2 regions of the Lysinibacillus sp. A1 genome follow, and region 1 is predicted to be linked to the other one. Evidence: riboswitches for the same ligand, from Rfam matches in the RefSeq annotation. Region 1 holds a riboswitch; the other holds the start of a gene.
The links. A riboswitch is a leader RNA that binds a small molecule or an ion and turns the genes downstream of it on or off. The one in region 1 is predicted to bind FMN.

Region 1 (10,305 bases):
GGCAAACTCCAATTTTTTGAGCTTGTCTATAGTCTGATGTCAGGTAACGCTCATACACCCTTATCTTTTTTTGATTTATTATTTGCCGTTCGTGTCTGGTCCTGTGGTTTTAGGAAGGACGGTCTTAGACTATAACCTTTCGGTGATAAACGCAGTAAGGATTTTCCAATATTACCCTGTTCAAAATCTGCACTAAAATTAATATAGGGCACACCGAGTACACGCATATTTGCTGCATAGATAATAATGAAAAAGACCGAAATAAAAAATCCAAAAAGACCGAAAAAGGCTGAAAATAAAATGATAATTAATCGAAAAATACTCATTGCTGTTACAAAGGCTTGATTGACCAATGTAAATGCAGCAATGCTTGAAATCGCAATGATTACAATCATCGAAGGGCTTGTCACGCCAGCCTTAATGGCAGCATCTCCAATTATTAACCCTCCAACAACACTGATCGAGCCACTGATGGCACTTGGCAAGCGTAAGTTGGCCTCACGGAACATTTCAAACATAAATAGCATCATCATGATTTCAAGTATCGTCGGGAACGGTAATCCCGTTCTTGATTCAACCACTGTCGCAAGTAAAAGATAGGGGAGCTGCTCTTGATGATAGGTTGTTACGGCTAGCCAAAAACCAGGAAGTAACATACTGATCAGTATCCCAAATATTCGGAGCACCCGTTCCATTGAACTGACAATGATTGGATATTCATTGTCCTCAGATGTTTTAAAGAGCAGCATAATATTGGCAGGAATAATCATGGCATAGGAAACGCCATCGATCATTATTAGTATTCTCCCTCTCATTAATGCTTGAAGAGCAAAATCGGGTCTTCCCGTATAATCATGTCTAGGGAGAACTTTAGCCGTCTGTTCAATTGCCTCCATCAGTAAATCACCATTGACGACAATATCTGTATCAATTTTTTGTAATTGTAATCGGATTTGTTCTAACATATTTAAATTCACAATGTCTTCCATATATAGTACGGCTACCGTTGTTTTAGAGCGTTGACCGATTTCTAATGTTTCTACACTAAATGAATTCGTAGGTAAACGTTTTCGTAATAAAGCTATATTAATAAATACATCTTCAATAAAATCATCTCTTGGTCCTTTTACAACTAACTCAAGCGTTGTTTCCCCCGGCTCACGATTAGGTCTATTTGAAATATCACTGGAATAAATCAAATGATCTTCCTCAAAATATAATAAGACATGGCCTTTGTAGACTCTTGTAATCATATCTTCTTTCTTAGTGACCTTTTGTAAATAGGGCACATGAAGATGCTGTTCGATAAGCTCCTCTAACGTTTCATCAGAACCACAGTTAAATAAGGATTGAACACGTTCGACCACAACCGTTTGAAGGAGTTCTTCGTCTATCATAGCATCACAGGTTATCATATGGACTGTATGTTGCTGAAATTTATACTGTTGGAATATTATATCAGCAGAGCGTTGAAATAGTGATTTCAACATTTTCAAATTCATCATTTGTTCCATTGAAATACTTCTCATCTCCTACTGAGCCTGCTCGAATTTAGTACATTTATGAAAACTACGACATGTAATAAATATACTTAGGCATATTTTTCCCATGGACATAAAAATTATTCAAGAAACAAATACTGTGATAACCTATTTAGGATGCTCTTAACCAATCATTTTTTGTAGATTAGCCATCTCAATTGCCGATATCGCGGAATCATAGCCTTTATTACCTGATTTTGTTCCCGCACGCTCAATCGCCTGTTCAATATTTTCTGTTGTAACAATACCGAAAATAACTGGTACATTGGTCGTTAAGGATACATTCGCAATACCTTTTGCCGACTCATTACACACATAGTCATAATGTGTTGTAGAACCACGAATAACAGTCCCTAAACCAATAATGGCATCATATTTCTTTGTCTCTGCTAATTGTTTCGCAATAAAAGGCACTTCAAAAGCTCCTGGCACCCATGCAACATCAATGGATGCTTCATCTACACCGTGTCTTTTTAATCCATCCATTGCACCATCTAATAATTTGCTTGTAATAAACTCATTGAATCGACCTACGACTACCGCAATTTTTAAATCCGTCCCAATTAATTGTGCTTCAAATGTTTGACCCATTTTTTTATATCTCCCTCGTTATTAGTTTGTTGTAAATGATTGACTACGATAAGCGGCTAACTCCTCAATGGAAATCATTTTTAATCCATGATGTGCTGCATACTTTGTCAACTCATCAAAGCGCATCATGTGACCATCATCTCCCATAATTTCACAAATCACTCCAGCAGGAATACTGTCACAAAGCTTGGCTAAATCAATGCTCGCCTCCGTATGGCCCCTTCGCTCTAAGACACCATTATCCTTTGCGATTAGTGGAAAAATGTGTCCTGGCCGACGAAAATCAGTTTTTTTTGCCTGAGACCCCAACATTTTTTGTATAGTGAATGCACGCTCAAAGGCACTAATTCCCGTTGTTGTGTCCATATGATCGATACTTACGGTAAAGGCTGTTTGATGGTTATCCGTATTATGCTGAACCATTGGGTGCAGATCTAACTGATGTGCTAGCTCCTGCGAAATCGGCGTACAAATTAGCCCTTTGCCATAAGTCGCCATAAAGTTGATCGTTTCCGGAGTAATAAATTCAGCAAGCGCTAGAAGATCCCCCTCATTTTCCCGATCCTCATCATCCACTACGACGATTACTTTCCCTTGCTTTAAATCCTCTATGGCATCTTCAATTGCATGTAGCACTATTTTTCATCTCCTCATTATGTGATTTTAAAAACCATGTCGTGCTAAATAATCTCTAGTAATCATTGACTTGCCTTGCCCATTTTTCATTTCGTTTAAAATATATTTACCGACTAAATCTGTTTCAACATTGACGAAAGCGCCCACTTTTTTCATACCTAAAATCGTTTCCTTGTAAGTATGAGGAATCAGTGAAATCGTGACCTGATTCGTTTCAACATGAAAAATTGTTAAGCTTGTGCCATCAATCGTTATGGAGCCCTTCGGAATACAGAAATTTGTTAGTTCCTCAGACAATTCGATATCAATATAAACCGCGTTGGCCATCGGACGTTTTCGTAAAATCTTCCCAACACCATCGACATGACCAGCAACAAAATGGCCCCCAAATCGCCCATTAGCAGACATCGCACGCTCCAAATTAACCGGATCCCCTATTGTTAGCTGATGTAAATTTGTAGCTTTGACGGTTTCAGGCATAACATCCATCGTAAGCTCTTGATCCGTAAAATGAGTCACCGTTAAACAAACACCATTGACCGCTATACTATCCCCTAATCCCACATCTTCAGCAATTTTAGATGATTGAACCGTAATTTTCATACTGTTCTTATCGCTTTGCAAGGCTTTAATAGTGCCAATATCCTCCACAATACCTGTAAACATTTATTTCACCTGCTTTCACACTGATCTTTCATAGCTTCTATCTGTGGTTTTTGAGTTTTTATCCGTCACTCTTACGTTTCTATCCGTCTCCCTTCTTAAAACTCATATAAAAAGAAAAACCCCTTTGACAAAGGGGTTTTGGGAGTATAAGACATCAATAAATAAGCCTATTTGGATATACATTTTTTCCATAGACTAGTATCTTATTTGTTCTTCTCCCATCCAGACTATCACTGTCGGTTTTGGATTTGCACCAAATCAGCTTGCGCTCACGGACTTTGAATTGCTTCATCACCGCCGATTGGGAATTTCACCCTACCCCGAAGAACATCTTCTATTCAATTGATTGGCTAAATAAAAAAACTCCCCAACATATTTGCGGGAAGTAGTGTCATAAATGCATAGTTAAATAGACCTTCTAAATTACATTGAATTTAAAAAGCTCGCACTTATACCCTTCTCCCATCCAGACTGTTACTGTCGGTTTTGGATTTGCACCAAATCAGCTTGCGCTCACGGACTTTGAATTGCTTCATCACCGCCGATTGGGAATTTCACCCTACCCCGAAGGATCATTTTATTTAGCTAGTTCTTACGATAACACTATTTAATTATATTATCTATACTTCTGTTTGTAATTTTTTTAAAAAGGGGCCACCTCTTGCTATAGAGGTGGCCCCTAAATCCTTTAATGGCTTATTTTTTGAACATAATCATCATAATTTCCCGAAAAGGCCGTCATCCCAGTTGGTGATAATTCAAGCAATTTATTGGCTAGCTTATTAAGAAAATAACGATCATGAGAAATGTATAATAAGGTGCCATCAAACTGCAATAGCGCCTCCTCCAATACTTCCTTACTAAATAAATCAAGATGATTGGTCGGCTCGTCCATTATAAGTACATTGGCTTTTTGCAAAATAAGCTTTGCTAACGCTACACGTGCTTTTTCCCCACCGCTAAGGGAGTCTATCTTTTTAAATACATCCTCTTTCGTAAATAAAAAATTACCGAGTACTGATCGTATTTTTGCCTCTTCCATTGAAGGGAAAGTACTCCAAACCTCTTGTAATACCATATTATTAGGATGTAATGTCTCTTGCTCTTGATCATAATAGCCGATTGTCACACCATTTCCCCATGTGATAACGCCACGGTCCGGAGACAATTCATGTAATAACGCCTTCAAAAGCGTTGATTTCCCCACACCATTTGGACCTACTAATGCGACCCGATCGCCTCTATCCAATGAAAACTCAATATCTTGCAATAATATTTTTTTGCTATCTTCTAGCTGATAGGAGAGCACTACATCTTTTACCTTCAACACTTCTTTATGAGATCTCTTATCTGTAGCAAATGTCATTTGTGCGTGTTTTAGATCCTTCTGAGGCTTTTCAAGACGATCTATTCGTTCAAGCTGCTTCCTTTTGTTCTTAGCGCTTTTCGAGGAAGTAGCCATCGTAATATTCCGCTCAATATAATCCTCCATTTTGGCGATTTGCTGCTGTTGCATCGTATATTTTTTTTCCATTAATTCGCGATTTTTCGCCTTGCTTTCCACATACTTAGAATAGTTACCGCTGTATGTTGTTCCATGGGTGCGTTCAATCTCATAAATTTTATTGACAAGGGCATCTAAAAAGTAACGATCGTGCGAAATAACAATAATAGCTCCCTGATAGCCACGTAAATAGCTTTCAAGCCAATTTAAAGTCGCAAAATCCAAATGGTTAGTTGGTTCATCTAACAGCAACAAGTCCGGCTGCTCTAGTAAAATTTTAGCAAGTGCCAGCCTAGTTTTCTGTCCACCACTTAATGATTCGATAAGTGTGTTTGTTGGGATGCTACCAAAGCCCATACCATTTAACATACTATTTATTTTTGCCTCAACATCATAGCCACCTTGCTGTGAAAACCAATCTGACTTGCTGGCATATTTCGTCATTACTTGTTCTAGCTTTTCATGGTCATTTATGCAGGAAGGCTCACCCATCTGCATTTCCAGCTCTCGGAGTTCCTTTTCAGCCTCTTGAAGCTCAGTAAATGCCCCAAGCATTTCAGTCCAAATCGTATGGTCTGGCTGCAACCCACTATCTTGTCGTAAATAGCCTAGTTTCATTCTCTTCCCTATAAAAATATCGCCTTCATCATAGGGAAGATCCCCTGTAATGATCTTTAGTAGCGTTGATTTCCCTGCCCCATTTACACCTATTAGTCCAATCCGATCGCCATGTTCTATTTTCATGGTTATCTTTGAAAGAATTGGTTCTCCCAAGTAGCTCTTACTAATTCCATTTAATTGAAGTATCATTTTTTCAATCTCCTTATTTATTTTATCCATTACTACTGAGCGAATTGCTCAAGAAATAAATGGACATATAAGGTTACACATCACTCTTCACTCCTTTCAAACACAAAAAAGGCGCCGTCATAAAACGGCACCTTACAAACATCCCTATGAGAAAAAGGGCATGTTAAATTTTATAATTAAACAAAAAAAGCGCCGTTACGAACCGGCGCCTAGCAATCTATACATCCCATTTAATTGGATGTCAATCAGTAAGAAATAAAGAAGGCAAAAAGCAACCGGAACCTGCATCGATATGAAATTTGCTTAAAAAAGGGCACACTTCTCCCTTAGCCAGCAAATCCCCACAAAGATTGTAAGATTTTACCTCTACTTCAGTTAAACCTTTCGCACAAACAGTTTCCATTACTTCGCCCTCCCTTCGTATTTATAGTATTAAATAATCTAACATATTTTTTCTAGAATACAAATGTCCTCCCGCTTTTTTTAGCATAAATGCCTTGGAATCTATCATTCCTATCGTTAAACTTGAGAATATATTGGAACTTACAATTCTTAAAATCGTTCCTGTACAAGTGACTATTCAGTCCACTAATTTGGAGGTCATTCCATTGCACTATTTAAAAAACATAACCTATAAACAACGTATTTTCTATGCCTTGTTATTACTTGGCTGTGCACTATCTATTTTTTTCGTTCATCATAATGAACAATTTTATGATAGACCTATTGCTGAAATTCTGAAAGTCAAAGTGACAGATTCTGAGCCAATAACAGATATGTATGAGAATGAAGATATGTTGTATACACAGCAAATTAAAGCCGTACTTAAAAATGGGCAGCACAAAGGACAAACGATTAATTTAACGAATGACTATTCTTCATCTGGTGCCTTTGATCAAGAATACCATGTCGGCAATGAAATCTTTGTCGCCATAGACGCACATTCAACACAATCAGAGTTAACGGGCACCATTCTCGATTTGAAACGAGATCAAACAATTATGATGATCGCTTGGATTTTTATCCTTGTGCTACTCTTCATTGGTAAGAGACAAGGTTTATTTGCCATTATTAGCTTAGTCGTAAATGCCTGCATTTTAACATTTGCATTAGACCTTTACGTAAAGCATGGCATCCTCAATTTATTATTTATAAGTGGGGTTTGTGTCCTATTATTTACCGTTATTTCCTTGTTACTGATTAGTGGTTTGAATACGAAAACATATGCAGCCATTATCTCTACACTTCTAGGGACAATGATAGCCCTCATAATTAGCACAGCTGTGATGTGGCTGACGGGGGAAAATGGTCTACGCTATGAGGAAATGCAATTTTTAACACGTCCCTACCGAACCGTCTTTATGGCTGGTTTATTTATTGGTTCACTTGGAGCTGTTATGGATGTTGCCATTACGATGTCCTCTTCTATTTTCGCCCTATACGAACAGGATTCTCGTATTTCTTTACAAGCTTTAAAAGCATCCGGTCATGAAATTGGAAAAGACATTATGGGCACCATTACAAGCATTTTATTTTTCGCGTATATTTGTGGCTCCATACCAATGGTCATACTCTATTTGAAAAATTCTTCAACATTAGGACTGACACTATCTTTGAATCTTTCATTAGAGCTAGCTCGTGCACTTGCAGGAGGCATTGGAGTCGTCCTCACCATACCGATTAGTCAATATACCGTTATTTTTTTCATTAATCGAAAGAGGGTGAAAGCATGAATGTCATCGTTGTATTGGCAGGCATTTTATGTTTCTTAATGGTGGTAGTCGGAGGAAAGCAAGGCTTACGCTCATTTCTATCTTTATTTTTAAATTTCGGCGTACTTTTTGTGACTATTTTCCTTATGACAAACCCTAAAAACAGCCCTATTGTCCTGACGTTTATTGCGTGCACTGTTATCAGTTGCATTAGTTTGTTTTATATTAATAAAACGAATAGTAAAACCATTACAGCGTTTATTTCTACAATGGTGACGATCGTTGTTTTATTACTTTTTATTACGTTAGTAACGAAAAAAACGATGATTCAAGGCTTTGGCGAAGAATCAACGGAGGAAATAAGTATTTTTTCTCTCTATATTGGTGTGAATTTCGTGCAGATAGGGGCATCGGTCATTATTATGAGTACGATTGGCGCCATAATGGATGTTGCCATTTCCATCGCGACTTCGATGCATGAAATTTTTTATCGTAATCCTTCTATTAGTAGAAAGTCACTGTTTACCTCTGGATTAAGTATTGGAAGAGACATTTTAGGAACCGATACAAATACTTTATTTTTTGCTTTCTTTGGTGGCTATTTAAGTTTATTAATATGGTTTAAGGATCTTTCTTATTCGATTGGTGAAATTGTCAATTCCAAAGTCTTTAGCGCAGAAATGATGACGATTTTTTGCGCTGGCATCGGCATTGCCCTCATTATTCCTATCGCTTCCTCCATCAATGCTTATTATTTAGTCAAAACACGAGAAAAAGTAGAATAACACTCGCATAGATTCCAGACCTATTACCTTAGCGTGATAGGTCTGGAAATACGTATCGCTCCCCTATTAATTTCGGTCCAATTACTATCATTATTTCATAGCTTTCAGCCAAACATATCATCCTTCGCTAGTATAAATGATACAAACTGTGTTACTCCTTTAGTATCAGAGATATAGCTAAACATTCCAAATATCCATTGATTTTTGTGACACCTTCTTTTGTTACATGATTTCCGTTGCAAACGCCGCATTTTCTGATAATATTTACCATATGATGTTTACAGACCTTTTATTTTGATTGTTGTTCCATGTTTCATGACCCAATCAATTGCCCATTACATGTAACATTTTTAAGCATAAAACGTCAATACAACTAGATGATAAAGGAGAAAGTTTGCCATGAAGCATATAATTTTTGATTTTGATGGAACGCTGGCAGATTCGACCGCCGTGTTTGCATCAGCATGGAATACGTTAGCACAAAAATATAAATTTAAAGGAATTGAATTGAAGGAAATTGATACATTAAAAAAATTATCGATTTCAGAACGTAGTAAATTATTTGACTTCCCCATGTATAAATTACCTATGATTTTACCACAATTTTACAAATTGTATCGCCAATCTTTAAACGATGTTCATCTTTTTGAAGGGATGAAGGAAGTTTTGCTCGAAATTGATAAAAGAGGGTATAAGATTATAATTATATCTTCCAATTCGAAGGAAAATATTTTAGAGTTTCTCAAAATGAATGGCATTCACTGTGTTGCAGATGTCCTTTGCTCCAATCGTATTTTTGGCAAGGATAAAGTCATGAAGAAGTTTTTAAAGGAATCGAATGTTTCAGCAACTGAAGTGGTATATATAGGGGATGAACAAAGGGATATTGTAGCATGTAAAAAAGCTGGAGTACCTATTATTTGGGTGGAATGGGGCTATGATGCCATTGAAGTTATACAAAATGAAGAGCCAGAATACAAGGTAGCAACGCCTGAGGAAATTTTAGAGATTATTTAATAGAAGGATAATAGCCCTTTAGTGGCTATTATCCTTTATATGTTTAAACTTTGATTTCGCTAATATGCATTAACTTTTCAGCTGTCTGATTTACCCCTTTATACGCATCACTTAATTCATGCATACTCGTCGCAAATTGCTGGGTAAACGCAGCAACTTGGTTTGCGGAAGCATTCACCTGATCAATCGATTGTTTAATGCTTTCTAATTGTTTCGTAATACTATTCGCACTTTCCGTACTGCTTTGGGACATTTTTTGTATTTCAGATGCAACAACTGCAAAACCACGACCATGCTCCCCTGAACGTGCCGCTTCAATCGATGCATTCAATCCAAGAATTTTAGATTTCATCGCTAAGTCTTTTACTAATTGAACAATTACATTAATTTGTTCAATATCACCTGCCATTGATTCGGAGAAATTTGATAGTGCCCCTAAACGATTGGAAACATCTATACTGGCTGTAGCTAATCCTTCATTTGTGGCAGTCATTTCTTCAACCGCACTCGAAAGATCCGTCGCCAATAGACGCATATGATCCATTTTTTCATTGGAAATGATGGCACTTACTACACCTATAATTTGACCTCCATCAAAAATAGGCTGTGCCGAGGCGATATAGGCCATACCAAACCCCTCTGCTCCTCGTTCCTCTTTAACGAATCGACCTGAACTCAACGCGATTTCCGTTGCTGTTCCTCGATATTTATGTACAGGCTCACCTACACCTACCTTCAAGTCAACATGCTTCCCCGGCTTATAGGCCAGTACTTTTTCAGTGTCTGCCACTATGACACAAGCATCTTCTGGGTATGTTGCCTGATATAAATCCATCGTCTCTATGACGGCCATGAGTTTTGGATGCATTGTCTGTCCCCTTCCCCAAATATTTACTAACTATTCAATTTTAACTATATCATGACACTTATAAAAAGACACCAACGTCCTATGGTGTCTTTTCGCAGTATTAACCCTTTGTCAATATTTCTACATATTTTTCAGCAGTTCGTATGTCGATCGTCAAAAAATCTTTTCCATAGGT
Region 2 (10,305 bases), on a different contig from region 1:
ATTCTATCGATGTACATATAAATTCTGGCCAATTTTTCAGGACAGATTCAACAAATTCAATTGAGTCTGAAGGACCTATAAGACCTAATCGTATTTTCAAGAATACCCCTCCTCTGTTCAATCCACATGAAAAATTTGATAATTATATTATATCAAAACCATATAGAATGCATATAAATTTCATATAAAAGCTATTACATGATTTACAACAATACCATTTTAAGTAAAAATAGAATTGACAAGGTAGTTGGGAGGTTATTCATTTGGTTAAATGGCAAGGCTCTGCCGCTATTTGTATGAACGCAGAAAATCGTTTATTAATGGTTTTGCAAGGATCAAAGGAGGAAGAAAAAACTTGGGCTGTACCTTCAGGTGGAAAGGAGGCATTGGAAATTTCCAGTCATGCTGTATTCGCGAAGTATACGAAGAAACAGGCTATACAGTTACTATCATCAAGGAAATTTATAGAAAAAATAATGCAGTTGTAGAAGTCCATTACTTTGAAACCGTCGTCATTGGTGGACAAATGACTATTCATGATCCTGACGAATTAATTTATGATATCGCATGGCAATCTAAAGATGATGTTGCACGACTAGCATTGACATTCCCAGAAGATCGATCATTTCTCTTATCTTTATTTCCATAAAAAAAGTCACGTCTTCTCGACATGACCATCCTTTTACATATAAAATTACTGGCTGTTCTCTTCTGGATGTTGATAAATAATTAAGGCAGAATGGATGACCGTTTGTTCTCCGATATAGAGGGTATTGTATTTGATATCAAGTATGAAAAAGTAACTTAAATCTAATAAAGCCCGATTAATATCATGTTCAAATTGCACAATATCATTGTTTTGAATTGTCACAACTTGAGTCGTTTGTGTCATTACCCACACCCCTTTTCCTTAATAAAGGGTATGAAAGTCAGTATAAAAATATTGGAGCTTTTTAGCTCCAATATTTTTTAGTACATCGTTAAATATTCCTCACGCTCCCAGTTATGGACCCGTGTGCGGTATTTATCCCATTCGATTTCTTTGGCAACATTAAACTTTTCATAAATATGATCACCTAGAGCATCTCGTACAACTGAATCCATTTCTAATTCAATTAACGCATGCTCTAATGAAGATGGTAAGCTATCAATGCCATTTAATTCACGCTCTGGACCTGTCATTTTATAAATATTGCGATCTACCGCTGCTGGAGGCGTTAAATCCTTGCGTATGCCATCAAGCCCCGAAGCCAAGATCACAGCCATTGCTAAATAAGGATTCGCCGCTGGATCAACTGAACGTAATTCAACACGAGTTGATAATCCTCGAGCTGCTGGTATACGAATAAGTGGTGAACGGTTTTGAGCAGACCACGCAACATAGCATGGAGCCTCATAGCCTGGGACTAATCGTTTATAAGAATTAACAAGTGGATTCGTAATCGCCGTAAATCCGTGTACATGCTGGATGATTCCTGCCATAAAGCTACGAGCTGTTGCACTTAATTGAAGTTCTGCGTGTTCATCATAAAATGCATTTTTATCCCCTTCAAATAACGAAAGATTAAAATGCATACCAGAGCCGTTAACTCCGAATAGTGGCTTCGGCATAAATGTTGCATGTAGCCCATGCTGTGCAGCAATTGTTTTTACGACTAATTTAAATGTTTGAATATTGTCGCATGCTTCAATGGCACTAGCATATTTAAAATCAATTTCATGCTGTCCAGGTGCTACTTCATGGTGAGAAGCCTCAATTTCAAAGCCCATCCCTTCTAGCTCTAAAACAATATCCCGACGACAATTCTCCCCTAAATCTGTCGGAGCTAAGTCAAAATAACCTCCGCTGTCATTTAGCTCAAGTGTCGGATGCCCCTTTTCATCCAGCTTAAAAAGGAAAAATTCTGGCTCTGGGCCCAAGTTAAAGGAAGTGAAACCCAACTCCTCCATTTCCTTTAAAACGCGCTTTAGATTAGAGCGTGGGTCTCCTTCAAATGGTGACCCATCTGGCCTTGCAATATCGCATATAAGACGCGCGACCTTACCTTTTTCAGCTGTCCAAGGAAAAATGACAAATGTATTAAAATCTGGTCTTAAATACATATCAGATTCCTCTATACGTACAAAGCCTTCAATCGAAGAGCCATCAAACATAACCTTATTGTCTAAAGCTTTTTCTAATTGACTCACAGGTATTTCTACATTTTTAATCGTTCCTAATATATCAGTAAATTGTAGGCGAATAAACTTCACATTTTCTTCCTTTACTCGGCGTATAATACCTTCTTTTGTATAATGTTTCATTTTCCACCACTCCAATGTAAATTTAATTAACACACTTTTTTTATAACTGCTTTTAAAATACATCATTTTTTTATTTTTAGCAATATGTATGTAAGGTTTTATAACATCTTTCTTTTAGAATATATTTATCTTGATTTTCGATACATAAAAAAGGCGTACCCATTGACTAAATGGATACACCTTATATATTTTTAAAATTGTAATAGCATATTAACGAACACTACGAGAATGACAGCTGGTACTATGATTACCATTAACATCCTGTAAATCGAATAATACCCCTGCCCCATCTGGCTTCCCATTAGCAGTTCTCTTTTCACAAATTCTTTATCTACTACATATGCAATAAAAATTGCAATGGACAAGTTCCCCAATGGCAGCATTAAGTTTGATACTAAAAAGTCAGTTGCATCAAAAATATTCTTTCCAAAAACCGATACATTCGCTAGCAGGCTAGAGGAAAGAGATGCTGGGATGGCCGCAAGAAAGACAACTACACCAAGACATGAAGTCCATACCAGACGAGACTTCTGACTATTTTCCATAAATGCCGCAACAATAATTTCGTATAAACTAAACGAGGACGTTAATGTGGCAAATAAGAATAATAATAAAAACATCGCTAAAAATACTTCCCCAAATGGCATTTGGCTAAATGCTGTCGGTAGCACCATAAATAACAAGCCCGGCCCAGCTGCCGGCTCTAAATCAAAAGCAAAAACGACCGGGAAAATAGCTAGTCCAGCTAAAAATGAAACAAGTACCGTTAGCATAACGACGGAGCCTGCTGAATTCGGTAGACTCACATCTTTTTTGAGGTAGGAACTATATGTAACAAGACAAGAAAATCCAACGGCTAACCCAAAGAAGGATTGCCCTAAAGCTTCTAATAAGGCTTTTCCGGTAATATTTGAGAAATCAGGCCATAAAAAGAATTTTACCCCTTCCATGGCGCCATCTAATGTGACAGCACGAATCACTAGGACAATGAACATAATAAAGAGCAATGGCATCATCCATTTATTCGCCTTTTCAATACCATTTTGGACACCTAATGAAATAACAAGTACGTTTGCTAATGTAAACAAAGCCAAACCTACAATTGTAATCCAAGGTGTCTCAATTATTTTTCCAAATAGTTCTCCAGGATCAATAGCCGGATCAATGACAGCACCCGCTACGCCTAGCCCACTATAAATAAAAATCCAGCCACCGACAACGCTATAAAATGTTAGTAATAAAAAACATCCGAGAACACCCATGCGGCCAATCCATGCCCATCCCTTTTTCATAGGAGCAATTTTTTTATAGGCAGTGATTGCCTCTGACTGTGTACCTCGTCCTAAAATATATTCAGATAATAGCATCGGGAGCCCAATTAATAATGTAAACAATACAAAGATTAAGAAAAACGCGCCTCCTCCACTTTGTCCGGTTACATACGGGAGCTTCCAAATCGCTCCTAGTCCAATTGCAGCACCTGCTGATGCTAAAATAAATCCTAACTTACTAGACCACTGTCCTTTTTTTCCACTCATCTCTTCAAACTCCTCTAACTTTCTAAACTCTTCTCTAATTTTACATGAAAATATAGCTTTCGACTAGGTATTACTAAAAAAGAACTAGTTATATTTTGACAACCCGTTACCTTTTTCTATTTTTCTTTCTATATTCCGCCATAAAAAAACCTCGAGTTCATCCCTCGAGGCTTAGTACATTTTATTTTGTTATATACATAGAACGCTGGCGGTCAATCCATTTACGCATTGTCGTAAATAATAACGCCATAATACCCGTTAATAAAATCCCTTTGACAATATTAAATGGTAAAATACCAGCGATAATCATTTTATAAAGTGAATCACCTACAACAGGCTCCATTCCTAAGAAGTAAGTGTACATTGGTAAAAATACAGCATAGTTTAAAACACTCATTCCTACTGCCATCACAATTGTTCCCATTGCTAAACCTCCAACAAGGCCAGCGATTGTTTTAAAGCGATTAAAAATAAAGCTTACTGGCAAGATGAATAAAATACCTGTTACAAAATTAGCCATATGCCCTACAGGAACGCCTGTTGGAGTGCCTGAGAAAATCCAATCCAACACATTTTTAAACAATTCTACTAAAATACCAGCTACAGGTCCCATTGTGATTGCCGCAAGTAAGGCAGGCATATCACTGAAGTCCACTTCCAAAAATGCTGGGAATGGCGGAATCGGGAAATTAAAAAGCATTAATAAAAATGAAATACTGCTCAGCATGCCAATCGTAATAAACGATTGAAGTTTGACATTTTTCTTCATAGAAAACTCTCTCCTCTTTGCTGATTCAATCTCGCAAGAAGAAAGGTGACGATCTTTCAATTGTTTCATGAAAAAACCCTTATGCGTTTAATAAAGCATAAGGGAGAAAGGCATAACGAATAAGCGTCCTCATCAACTAATTTTTGAGCACTGTTTAATAAACCATACAAAAAAAGCGCTCGGTCATAGTTCATTTCATGACAATGAATGACGATCGTACCTCCATCTTCTCCCATCCAGACTTTAACTGTCGGCCTTGGAATTTCACCAAGTCAGCCATGCGAAAATTCGCACAGGTCGCGGGCTGAAGAGTTTAACATAAATCAAGCGAGCTAATGAATATATTCATTAGCGATTTATGACTCTATTACCGCCGGTCGGGATTTTCACCCTGCCCCGAAGATGAATCATATTATTTTATTCTACAGCTTTACTATAATGAATTACGAAGTAAAAGTAAATAGTTCTGCTCAAAAAAATCCGATTAAATTGCTATGTTTTATAAATAGAAAAGGCACTCCCGCCATGCAGGAATGCCTCTCTTGTTTTTTCTTCCTTCGACTATGGTAAAAACTGTTTATTCGGTCCCACTGGCTTTGGTAAATAACCCTTTAAATCAAAGCCTTCCCAGCTTTCTTGCACAACATTATCTAAAAGGAGCTGTTGATTAAAGCTAGCAGCTGTTAACATCATGGCCTCAATTAATTGAGTAGCTCGTATTGGTTCCATAGATGTTAAATCAAGCGGAATATCAAAAGTCACAACTACACCTTCCGCTTGTTCAGTGACTGTGTATGTTACATTTTCAGGCACTACCGATGTATAGACATCATCATTTTTATTTTTCATCAGTGTAAGTGCCTCTGTGACTGTCTCAAAAGATTGACGGAAATCTGGTGATAAATATTCTGCACCATTGGAATCATGGTACAAGTAATAATTATAGTGCTTTGCATTCGTTAAGGACATTCCTTGACTTGGCTCACCTTCTTGAGAAAACTCATACGGGGTTCCATCTTCATTTTGGATTTCCACTTCGGTGTATTCAGAGTCTGAGAATGTGTCTTCCATTGTGCCTTTATATTCATTTACTGCAGCAGAGGCAACATCATAGTCATTCCCCTTTGGCAAGACATGGATAAGCTTATCATCCTTTTCCTTCAGCTCACCTTTATAAGGATGATACTCTGTAAACCCTTTAGCCTCCTCGTCAATTTGAGGAGCATACTTTTCATATATCCGTAAGGTAGAAGGCTTCTCTTCTCCAAAATCAGTAGCCACACGTTCATTTGGAATCACATACGTCATAGGAACACTTTCCGCATCACGCCCTGCCAAACCAATACGAAATACGACAGCATCTTTTACATCCTCCTCATAGACAGATGTACGTAAAGATAAAATGCGCTCATGTTCCGCAACAATACTTTTGGAATCCAGCATTTCATCCTGCGTGGCCGCTTCCTTTGCTGCTGAATCCTCTTGCATCGTCGAAAACTGAGCCGTTTCAGGCATACTCGCTTGATCTTTTTGCTCACCTTGATTGTTCTTCAATATTGTGCCAACTAGTATTGTTAGCACAAAGACTGCGGCTACACTCATATAAATCTGCATATTACGTACTTTTGATCTCGTCGTAGGCTTTTTAATGGTAGCATCTTCCTGTTGAGATGGTTCATCTTCTATAGGTTCTTGCATAGTTTCTTGAAGGTGTATATTATCTTGCAAGCGAGCATCTGCCATTAACCGATTTAATATATCTTCTTTCGAACGGTGGTCAGAAAGCTTAGGGGCATTGTTCAGTACATGTTCAAGCTGCTCATCATCAAATGGCTTATGTGTCATTGCCGTTTCGCCTCCTGTTCTCTGATCGGCTGTAGCTGTTGCCTTAAAAATTTAATGGCTCGATGCTGGGTTGTTTTTACCTTCGCTTCTGTCCAATCAAGTATTTGCGCCGTTTCTGCAATCGATAAATCCTGGAAATAGCGCATAATAATGACCATTTTTTGATCGCCAGTACAGTTTTCTAATGCTGACTCTACTTGCATAAATTCATCACTGGCCTGTAGCATTTCCTCCGGTGATGGTGTGTTTGAATGGAGTTGTTCCGTTTCCCAGTCAAAGAAATCAAGCGAATGCTTCTGACGCACTGCTTGCTTTCTAAAATGATCAATCGCAACATTTTTGGCTATTGCAAAAAGCCATGTTTTCTCACTACTATTGCCTGCAAATTGATCGTATGAGCGCAATACTCTTACATACACTTCATGCGCTAAATCTTCAGCAAGTGTACGGTTTTTTACTAGATAGATTAGAAACTGGAACACGTCTTGATGATAGGCATCGTATAGTCGATGGAACACGGAGTCATTCAATGCACTCCACCCCCGTTCTATATTATTTGTCGTCTTACATTCGCAGAAGTTACAGTCAATTAATAACAAACCACGTTATTAATCGAACGGTAAATAAAATGTGAAGGTAGTACCTTCCTTAAGCACACTATCTACCATAATATTTCCTGAGTGTGCTTTTATAATATTTCGTGCAATGGCTAAGCCAAGTCCCGTACCACCCTTAGATCGAGTACGTGCCTTATCTGCTTTATAAAAGCGTTCAAAGACATAAGGTAAATCATCTTGAGGAATACCATGTCCTGTATCTTGAACAGAAATTTTAGCGAATGTTGGCTCCTGCTCCACTTTTACTGTGACAGATCCCTCATCCGTATGTCTTAGTGCATTGTCGACTAAATTTGTGAGTACTTGCTCGATCCGATCCTCATCTATATTAATCAGTGCATCGTCATTAAATTCACTATCAAATAGTAGACGAATATGCTTTTCTTTTGCAACCTGTGCAAATTTTTGGGTAATACGCTCGAATGTAGAATTAATTGGTAATTCATCTTTATAGAGTGTCATATGCCCCGATTCCATGCGTGCTAAATCTAATAAATCCGTGACAAGGCGACCCATTCGTTTGGATTCATCATAAATAATTTTTGTTATTTCATTACGTTCTTCCTGATCTTGAATAAAATCATCATCCATCAAAGCTTCAGAATAGCCTTGTAGCATGGCGATTGGCGTCCGCAATTCATGAGAGACGTTCGCAATAAAATCGGATCGAAGTTTTTCTAGGCGGTGTTGTTCAGTCATATCACGAATAACAGCGACTGCACCACGAATGATTTCTCCACTATAAAGAGGACTAATTGTAAACGTATAGTAATTACCATCCATTTCAATTTCCTCTTCTAGCTTATCCTCAAACATGAGTACATGATCCAGCATATGATACAGCTCTGGCGGTATTGGCTTCGCACTTTGTGAGCCTTTGTTTACAAACCATTTTTGCATCAGACGTTCCGCTGGTGGATTACTTAATAATATTGTACGGTCGCGATTAAATGTGATCACTGCATCTGTCATAGATGTCAAAATATTGGATAGCTGTTCATTCTCTTGATTGATGACCTCTAAATTATGCTTTAATTGACGACCCATTTGATTGAAGGCAACTGCCAGCTGTCCAATTTCATCATTTTGAGTCGTAGGCATTTTCGCTTCAAAATTCCCTTTTGCAATTTCAAATGCCAGCTCACGCATTTTTCTTAGTGGAGATGTAATACGTGAAGACAAGAAGAACGCAAAAAATGTAGTCAAGACAAATGCTATGAAAGCTGCCAAAAAGACAATTTTCGTCGTTTCCTTGGACGTTTTATGTAGGGCATCGGGGCTTTGATAGATGAAAACTGCTCCATGTACAGCATTTTCTACATTTAATGGGAAACCAAGCACAACGTAAGATTCCATTTTCTCTTGATCAGTAGAGGAGGGCATCATCATTTCTTTAGTAATTGGTTCATCTGATTGAAAAACCTCACGGAAAGATTTATTTGCCAAAATAGTATCTTGAATTTCCTTTTTATTGAGTCCTTCTTGCATGGCAAAGGATACCTCTACATGGCTGATTGCGATGAGTGCATTGGTGCCTTTAGGTAAAATATCTTTTAATAATTCCGAAGTCGATTCAGCGGTTTCATTGTCATCCACTATACTTGCCACAGTGGCAGCAGTTTGACGTAAAGATATTTCTGCTTGCTGCATATGGTAGTTTTGAAGAAATTCAAGCATTAATACCGTGAAAACAAATAATACAAATGAAACGAGAAGCAATATGGTTACCCATAGCTTCCCGACAACACTATTCCATATTCTATTCATTGACAACCTCAAATTTGTAACCAACGCCCCAAACCGTCACGATCATTTTAGCAGCGTTTTCAGAAACACGGTTGAGCTTTTCACGTAAACGTTTTACGTGTGTGTCAACTGTACGTAAATCACCAAAGAAATCGTAATGCCAAACCTCTTTTAGTAGTTGTTCACGGTCAAATACTTTGTCTGGCGATTTCGCTAAGAAGTAAAGTAATTCATACTCTTTTGGTGTTAAATTCACCTCAATGCCCTCTGCTGTTACACGGTGTGCATCATGATCGATCATCAAATGCTGGAACACCACTAAATCTTTTGAAGAGGATGCATTGGTCGTTGGTGAGAATGCCTGTGAACGACGTAAAATGGCCTTCACACGTAACACTACCTCACGAGGACTAAATGGTTTTACAATATAATCATCTGCTCCTAGCTCGAAGCCTTGAACTCGATTAGCTTCCTCACCTTTAGCAGTTAATAAAATAATAGGAGTTGCAGCGCGTTCACGAATTTCTGCACACACTTCTAGCCCATCTTTTTCAGGCATCATAATATCAAGTAAAATACAGTGATATTCTTTTTCTAAAGATTTTTCGATCGCTTGTTCACCATTTTCTGCCTCGTCAACAAGGTATCCTTCTCGCTCCAGATACATTTTTAATAAGCGGCGAATTCGATCCTCGTCATCTACTACTAATACTGAAATATTTTCTGACACTTTCACGATCCCTCTCTTCCAATCTTTCTCTAACTTCTATTGTACATGGTGTGACACATATTGAAAAGAAAAGAAAGCCTCTTCGCTAGAGCGAAAAGGCTTGTTGTTTCACAGGTTATGCGTAGGAGTGTAAACCTGCAAGAATTAAGTTAACAGCAATTAGGTTAAATAATATAATACCGAAACCAATTAATGCTAACCAAGCAGATTTTTGACCTTCCCAGCCTTTTGATAAACGTAAATGTAGGAATGCCGCATAGAATAACCATGTAATAAGAGCCCATACTTCCTTAGGATCCCATCCCCAGAAGCGACTCCAAGCAATTTGCGCCCAAATCATCGCAAAGATTAAAGCACCTAGGGAGAATACAGGGAAACCAATTAGCACTGAACGATAGCCAATTTCATCAAGTAATTGTAAATTAACACGCTTCACAAGTGGCTGGAAAATAGCGCTTATTCGACGACGTGCAATTAAGCGAATTAATAAATACAATACTGACCCTACTAATAATGACCAAAAGACAGTTGTTAGTTTCTTCGCATTAATTAATGCTGGCATTTCTACAATTGGTGACATGCCATGCTCTTCAACTGCCTCATACTCATTCATACCGAAAACTGGTGGTAAATTGTAAATAATTTTACGCGTAGTTCCTTCTTTGTCCACATAATTGTAGCTAGATTCATAATCCATTGCACTGAATGTAGAAGTCACAGCAACAAACCCTACAACTACTACAAGACAGTACATAA

Region 2: it holds a riboswitch for FMN, as region 1 does, so the genes downstream of both, PI85_RS12555 (ECF transporter S component) here and ribE (riboflavin synthase) in region 1, are expected to answer to the same signal.

Annotation. Positions count from the first base shown of each region.
Region 1 is NZ_JSZM01000009.1:80,428-90,732, reverse strand. Features, by position in the region: gene PI85_RS06755 (spore germination protein) at 51-1,514, opposite strand; gene ribE (6,7-dimethyl-8-ribityllumazine synthase) at 1,665-2,132, opposite strand; partial or broken gene ribB (3,4-dihydroxy-2-butanone-4-phosphate synthase) at 2,178-2,768, opposite strand; gene ribE (riboflavin synthase) at 2,796-3,434, opposite strand; FMN riboswitch at 3,641-3,766, opposite strand; FMN riboswitch at 3,885-4,010, opposite strand; gene PI85_RS06735 (ABC-F family ATP-binding cassette domain-containing protein) at 4,123-5,748, opposite strand; gene PI85_RS24615 (hypothetical protein) at 5,990-6,151, opposite strand; gene PI85_RS06730 (YibE/F family protein) at 6,357-7,481, shown strand; gene PI85_RS06725 (YibE/F family protein) at 7,478-8,245, shown strand; gene PI85_RS06720 (HAD-IA family hydrolase) at 8,645-9,262, shown strand; gene PI85_RS06715 (methyl-accepting chemotaxis protein) at 9,306-10,130, opposite strand; gene PI85_RS06710 (VanW family protein) at 10,231-10,305, opposite strand, start outside.
Region 2 is NZ_JSZM01000012.1:621,916-632,220, reverse strand. Features, by position in the region: gene PI85_RS12580 (transcriptional regulator) at 1-100, opposite strand, end outside; partial or broken gene PI85_RS12575 (NUDIX hydrolase) at 297-674, shown strand; gene PI85_RS12570 (hypothetical protein) at 695-892, opposite strand; gene glnA (type I glutamate--ammonia ligase) at 970-2,304, opposite strand; gene PI85_RS12560 (sodium-dependent transporter) at 2,496-3,842, opposite strand; gene PI85_RS12555 (ECF transporter S component) at 4,024-4,611, opposite strand; FMN riboswitch at 4,832-5,019, opposite strand; gene PI85_RS12550 (hypothetical protein) at 5,173-6,456, opposite strand; gene sigX (RNA polymerase sigma factor SigX) at 6,453-6,986, opposite strand; gene PI85_RS12540 (ATP-binding protein) at 7,065-8,840, opposite strand; gene PI85_RS12535 (response regulator transcription factor) at 8,833-9,549, opposite strand; gene ccsB (c-type cytochrome biogenesis protein CcsB) at 9,665-10,305, opposite strand, start outside.